Tahibacter amnicola: one gene and its partner. The protein of the gene in region 1 interacts with the protein of each later gene in a pairwise test. Links are inferred from orthologs where the notes say so. Each region holds a gene or a part of one and is shown on either strand. Other genes may lie near its edges. The genes, in order: hflK and ftsH.

Region 1 (3,174 bases):
TGTCAACACGCCGACCCGCGCGGCAGCCAGGCTTTGCGTGCCCAGGTGTTTCTCCGTGTCTGCCAGGAGGGCTTCCGCCTGCGGGCGGGCTTGCCGTCCACGTCCGGAATCCTCCAGTGCGCGCAGGCGTTGCAGACGCAGGTAGACCATCTGCTCCGGACTGATCGGCGTGGAGACATGATTGCCGAGGAAGGAATCCAGCTCGGCAAGGGCCGCGCTCGCCCGGCCGGTTTCCACTGCCAGGCGGGCACGCAGCAGGGCGTGTTGCGCATCGGCATCCGCGTCGCCCATTCGGTGCGCGGTGGCCAGCGCCGCCGAGTCGGCCAGTGCGCGCTGTGTCCCTTCGTAGTAGGAAAGATTGAGGCACACCTCGGCCAGGGTATGCAGGAGCAGCCGGTGCACCGGTGGGCGCTCCGCGAAATCCCGCGCGATGCGCGTGCGTGCGGCGTCCAGCAGATGGGGAATACGCTCGGACGTCCGCGCCATCAGGGCGGGATTACCCGATGGGAAGGTGTCGGCGAAAAATCGCGCGACGTCCGGATCCTGGTGCAGGTTCTGGGCGGTCAGGGCCGGTGGCGCCAGCACCCCGACGCCGGGAATGAGGAATATCCCTGCGGCGAACGTGGCCGCCACCATCAGCGCCCCTGCGACATAACGGCGGCCACCGTGCCAGCGCGAACTGGGTATCGGCAGGGGGCGCAGCGTGCTCATCGCTGCCCCGCACTGGCGTGGAGGGGCGCATATGTCTGTCCCGTGCGAACTGACACCGGGTGTAAACCTGGTCGGGGAGGCAGATTCGTGCGTACCGGTGCGTCAATCATGAATAACGGCGTGCGGGCATAGGCGGAGGACGACTATGCGCAGCCGCGGATGTGCTTTCAAGGAATAAGGGGCCATCCATGCGCCCGGGAATGGCGCGTCCTGGCCAGGGGAGTAGCAGTCCGGGGGCGGACTGCAACGGCTGCGCTGGGCTTGTCCGAACCCTGCGGGTACAATCCGGCCGCAACCTGCCCAGGCGGACCACCGTTCCGTCATGCGGTTGCCGGCCGGACAATCGCATCCAATGAACACTACACCACGACCGACAATCCAATGGCGCGCCTGCAGTGGCGCGAATCGTACGAGGGCCACTCATGGCATGGAATGAGCCGGGCAAACGCGACCCCTGGCGCGGCAATCAGAAAGGCCCGGATGTCGAGGAAACACTTAGGCGACTCAGAGAGCGGTTCGGCAACCTGCTCGGTGGCTCCGGCGGGCGCAGCGGCGGCACTGGCGGGATCCTGCTGGTCGTGCTGGCGATCGTCCTGCTGTGGACCGTGGCCGATACCGTCACGATCATCAATGCACAGGAAGTGGGCGTCGTACAGCGGTTCGGAAAGAAGAACCGCGTGCTCGGCCCTGGCATGAGCTTCAAGTGGCCGCGCCCGATCGAAACCGTGACCAAGGTGGCGACCACCCGCGTCCAGTCGCTGGACGATGAAGTCGTCATGCTGACGATGGATGAAAACATCGTCCGGATCCGTTTCAACGTGCAGTACCAGATCAGCAATGCCGAGGACTACCTTTTCAAGCTGCGCGACGCCGAAGGCACCGTGAAGGAAGCGGCCGAGAGTGCCGTGCGCCAGGTGATCGGCGGTAGCGAGATGGATCACATCCTTTCCGGCGAAGGCGCCGAGCTGGTCAGCGAGACCAAGAAGGTGCTGCAGCAGACACTCGATTCCTACGAATCGGGGCTGGCCGTGACCGAGGTGAATTTCCAGCTGGTCGCTCCACCGGACCAGGTCAAGGAAGCCTTCGACGACGTGACCAACGCGCGTGAAAACAAGCAGCAGATCGAGAACGAGGCGCGCGCTTATGCCAATACCGTCGTGCCGGAGGCGCGCGGCAAGGCAGCGCGCATCAAGGCCGAGGCCGAGGGCTACAGCGCCGAGCGCGTCGCGCTCGCCAAGGGTGACGCGGATCGCTTCGAATTGCTGATGGTGCAGTACAAGACTGCCCCGGAAGTGACCCGTCAGCGCCTGTACCTGGAAACCATGCAGGAAGTGCTGACTGAAAGCACCAAGGTCATCGACACCACGGGCGGCCGCAACCTGATCAATCTCCCCGTCGACCGTCTCGGCGGCGCTTTGAATTCAGGAGGCGGCGTCCTGCTGCCGTCGGACGAAGCGGTTCGCGCCAAGCGGGAGGGTTCGCGATGAAGTCGTTGGTTGCTTTGGTTGCCGCCCTGCTGGTGCTGCTCGGGGTCAATTCGCTGTTCGTCGTGCGCGAAGGGCAGTCGGCGTTGCTGCTGCAGTTCGGCAAGATCGTCCGTTCCGACTTCAAGCCGGGACTGCACTGGAAGGTGCCGTTCTTCGAGCAGTCACTGTTGTTCGACAAGCGCATCCTTGGCCTTGACGCCCAGCCGGAGCGCTATCTGACGTCGGAAAAGAAGAGCGTGCTGGTCGATTTCTACGTCAAGTGGCGCATTGACGACCTCGCCAAGTTCTACCAGACCTCCGGCGGCGACGAAGAACAGGCCAATTCGCGCCTGTCGCCGATCGTCAAGGATGCGCTGCGCTTTGAATTCAATGCCCGTCCGCTGCATGAGCTGATTGCCGACGGCCGGGTGGACATCACCAAGCGCGTGCGTGACCAGGTCAATCGCTCGACCCAGAATTCGCTCGGCATCGAAGTGAAGGACGTGCGCATCCGCGGCATCAACTTCCCGGAAGAGGGAACGGTGCTGTCGTCCGTGTACGACCGTATGCGCGCCGAGCGCAAGCAGGTCGCCAACAGCCTGCGCGCCAGCGGTCAGGAAGCGGGTGAAACGATCCGGGCGAACGCTGATCGCGAGCGCCAGGTGCTGCTGGCCGACGCGACGCGCGAAGCGCAGAAGACGCGCGGCCAGGGCGACGCGGAGGCGGCGCAGGTGTACGCGCAGGCCTACGGGAAAGATCCAGAGTTCTACGCCTTCACGCGTAGTCTCGAGGCCTACCGGGCGTCGTTCCGGCAGGGCAACGGTGTGTTGCTGCTCGACCCGAAGTCGGACTTGTTCCGCTACTTCAACGACAGCGACAAGGACTAATGAACATCGCGGCGCCGGGCAACCGGCGCCGTGCAACATGAAGCGGGCGTGCCATCGGTCGGCTGAAAGCGGTCGGGGGCGGGCCCGCTTGCGCGTGCGATATGGGCTTG
Region 2 (3,193 bases), 120 kb from region 1 along the record:
TGCGCGGCTCGCCCTGCATGTGCATCAAGCACACCGGAACCTTCAGCTCGGCTGCCGCATCCAGTGCACCGGGCAGGCGCAGGGCCTGGACGTCATTGATCAGCCCCGCCCCGGCCGCGACGGCGGCGCGCATCACGTCGGGCTTGGAGGTATCGATCGACAAGGGAACCGTCGTCTGGCGCGCCAACCCCTCGATCACGGGGATGACGCGCGCCAGTTCCTCTTCTGCACTGACCGCTGTGGCCCCAGGCCGCGTTGACTCACCGCCGATATCCAGCAGGTCAGCGCCTTGCTCCACCAGGGCCAGTCCATGGGCAATCGCTGCCGCGGCGTCCGCGTGCCGTCCACCGTCCGAAAAGGAGTCGGGCGTGGTGTTGACGATGCCGCAGATCAACGGGCGGTCCAACACCAGCTCGCGTCCGTTGCACGACAAGGTGGGATAAAACATGGCGGCCACTCCCTCGTCCACGATCGGATGCCGGACTATCGCAGCCGGCAGCCGCCTTCGCCAAGCGCGCCTGCGTAGCGCGATGCCGTCTACCAAAGCAGCAAGGCCGCCCGAAGGCGGCCTTGCGAGGCATTCACCGCTGACGCAGTCAGTGATCGGATGGCAGCGCGTTGCGGCTGGTCACCGCCGGGCCGCCGATCGGGCTTTCGCCCCGTCCGCCGCTGTTGGCACTGCCGTTGCCGTTGCTGGGACGGTTGGTGCCGTTCCAGTCGCGCGGCGGCGGCGGTTCGCGGCCTTCCATGATGGCGTCGATCTGCGGCGCGTCGATGGTTTCGTACTGCAGCAGGGCGTTGGCCATGGTGTGCAGTTTGTCCATGTTGTCGGCCAGGATTTCGCGCGTCCGCTGGTAGGCGCGATCCAGGATGCCGCGAACAACCTCGTCGATCTTGCGCGCCGTCTCGTCCGAGACGTTCTTGTGCTGGGTGACCGAACGGCCGAGGAAGACTTCGTCCTCCTGCTCACCGTAGGCGACCGGACCGAGTTCGTCGGACAGGCCCCATTTGGTGACCATGTTGCGTGCCATCTGGGTGGCCCGCTCGATGTCGTTGGAGGCACCAGTGGTGACCTTGCCCGCACCGAAAATAAGCTCTTCGGCGACACGGCCGCCGTAGAGCGCACACAGGCGGCTCTCGAGCATGATCTTGTTCCAGCTGTACCGGTCGCCTTCGGGCAGGTACATGGTGACGCCCAGAGCGCGACCGCGCGGAATGATCGTGACCTTGTAGACGGGATCGTGCTCGGGCACCAGGCGGCCGATGATGGCGTGGCCGGCCTCGTGGTAGGCCGTGTTCCGCTTCTCTTCCTCGCTCATGATCATGGAGCGGCGTTCCGCGCCCATCATGATCTTGTCCTTGGCGCGGTCGAAATGCGTCATCGTCACTTCGCGCGAATTCTCGCGGGCAGCAAACAGGGCCGCCTCGTTGACGAGGTTGGCGAGGTCCGCACCCGAGAAGCCCGGCGTGCCGCGCGCGATCACCAGCGGGTCGACGTCGGTCGCGACCGGCACCTTGCGCATGTGGACCTTGAGGATCTGTTCGCGGCCACGCACGTCAGGCAGCGGCACCACGACCTGGCGATCGAAGCGGCCCGGGCGCAGCAGCGCCGGATCGAGCACGTCGGGGCGGTTGGTGGCGGCAATGACGATGATGCCTTCATTGCCCTCGAACCCGTCCATCTCGACGAGGAGCTGGTTCAGCGTCTGCTCGCGCTCGTCATGACCACCGCCGAGGCCGGCGCCGCGATGGCGGCCGACAGCGTCGATTTCGTCGATGAAGATGATGCACGGCGCGTGCTTCTTCGCCTGTTCGAACATGTCGCGGACGCGCGCGGCGCCCACGCCGACGAACATCTCGACGAAATCCGAACCGGAAATGGTGAAGAACGGCACCTTGGCCTCGCCGGCGATCGCCTTGGCGAGCAGGGTCTTGCCCGTACCGGGCGAACCGACCATCAGCACGCCGCGCGGGATCTTGCCGCCCAGCTTCTGGAACTTGCCCGGGTCACGCAGGAAGTCGACCAGTTCCTTGACCTCTTCCTTGGCCTCGTCGCAGCCGGCGACGTCAGCGAAGGTGATCTTGACCTGGTCCTCGCCCTGCAGGCGCGCCCGCGAACGGCCGAAGCTCATCGCGCCGCGGCCACCGCCGCCGGACTGCATCTGGCGCATCACATAGATCAGGAACCCGATGAAAATCAGGAACGGCAGCCAGTTGACGAGGATGCCGACGACCGAGATACCGTTGTCGGTGGGTTCGACGCGCAGTTTCTCGACGTTCTTCTCGAGGTCGGCCATGTTGGCCTCGGTCAGGATCGCCGTGGTGCGCACGGAGCTGCCATCCTTGAGCTTGGCTTCGATCGTGCGGCCGTCGTTCTTGACCAGGACCTCGCCCACGCTGTTGCGCTTGACGCGATCCATGAACTCCGAATAGGCCAGTTCCTGCGGGCCCGCGCCGCGCGGGTTGAATTGCTGGAATACGGTCATCAGCACGGCGGCGATGATCAGCCAGATCAGCAGGTTCTTTGCCATGTCATTCATCAAGTTAACTCCTCACGCGCGCTTGCCCTGGGCCAGCGCATAGACTTCGTTGGATCGCGCCCGCGAAGCCTTTGGTTTACGGATGCTGACGCGTGAAAAGCTCGCCCGCAAGTTCCGTACGTAATCATCAAAGCCGACGCCCTGGAACAACTTGATCAGGAAGTTGCCCCCGGGCTTGAGCCAGTTCTGCGCAAATTCCAGCGCCAGCTCGGAAAGATGCATTGCCCGTGCCTGATCGACGACGTCGACGCCGCTCATATTGGGGGCCATATCCGAGAGAACAAGGTCCACCGGCGCCCCGCCCAGCTGGGCCTCCAGTTCCTTCAGCACGGAATCTTCGCGGAAATCACCGCAAATGAAGTCAACGCCGCTGATTCCCTGCATTGGCAGGATATCCAGGGCAATCACCCGGCCCTGCCCTTTCAGGCGTTCATTGACCAGCTGCGACCATCCGCCCGGCGCGGCACCGAGGTCGACCACCACCATGCCCGGCTTGAGCAGCCGGTCGCGCTCCAGCAACTCGTCCAGTTTGAACGCCGCGCGCGACCGATAGCCCTCCGCCTGGGCCTTCTTGACGTACGGGTCGTTGAAATGTTCCTGCAGCCAGCGATGGCTGCTCTTGCTGCGTGACATGGCGGATCGGAGTGCCGGGA

Evidence for each region.
Region 2: the proteins of hflK (region 1) and ftsH interact in binary tests that used the Escherichia coli proteins (3 or more experiments, as listed by UniProt). The link is inferred for Tahibacter amnicola from one-to-one orthologs.

The regions. Positions count from the first base shown.
Region 1 is NZ_CP104694.1:2,198,726-2,201,899, forward strand. Bases 310-3,165 are described here. They hold hflK (FtsH protease activity modulator HflK), read left to right. Parts: upstream 310-1,133; coding sequence 1,134-2,198; downstream 2,199-3,165. Other genes in these bases: N4264_RS09345 (tetratricopeptide repeat protein), read right to left, coding at 310-711; hflC (protease modulator HflC), read left to right, coding at 2,195-3,064. Outside these bases: more of N4264_RS09345, read right to left, coding at 1-309.
Region 2 is NZ_CP104694.1:2,080,425-2,083,617, reverse strand. What follows is about bases 69-2,943. They hold ftsH (ATP-dependent zinc metalloprotease FtsH), read right to left. Parts: upstream 2,541-2,943; coding sequence 597-2,540; downstream 69-596. Other genes in these bases: rlmE (23S rRNA (uridine(2552)-2'-O)-methyltransferase RlmE), read right to left, coding at 2,553-2,943; folP (dihydropteroate synthase), read right to left, coding at 69-448. In the rest of the region: more of folP, read right to left, coding at 1-68; more of rlmE, read right to left, coding at 2,944-3,173. UniProt on the Escherichia coli protein: Acts as a processive, ATP-dependent zinc metallopeptidase for both cytoplasmic and membrane proteins. Plays a role in the quality control of integral membrane proteins.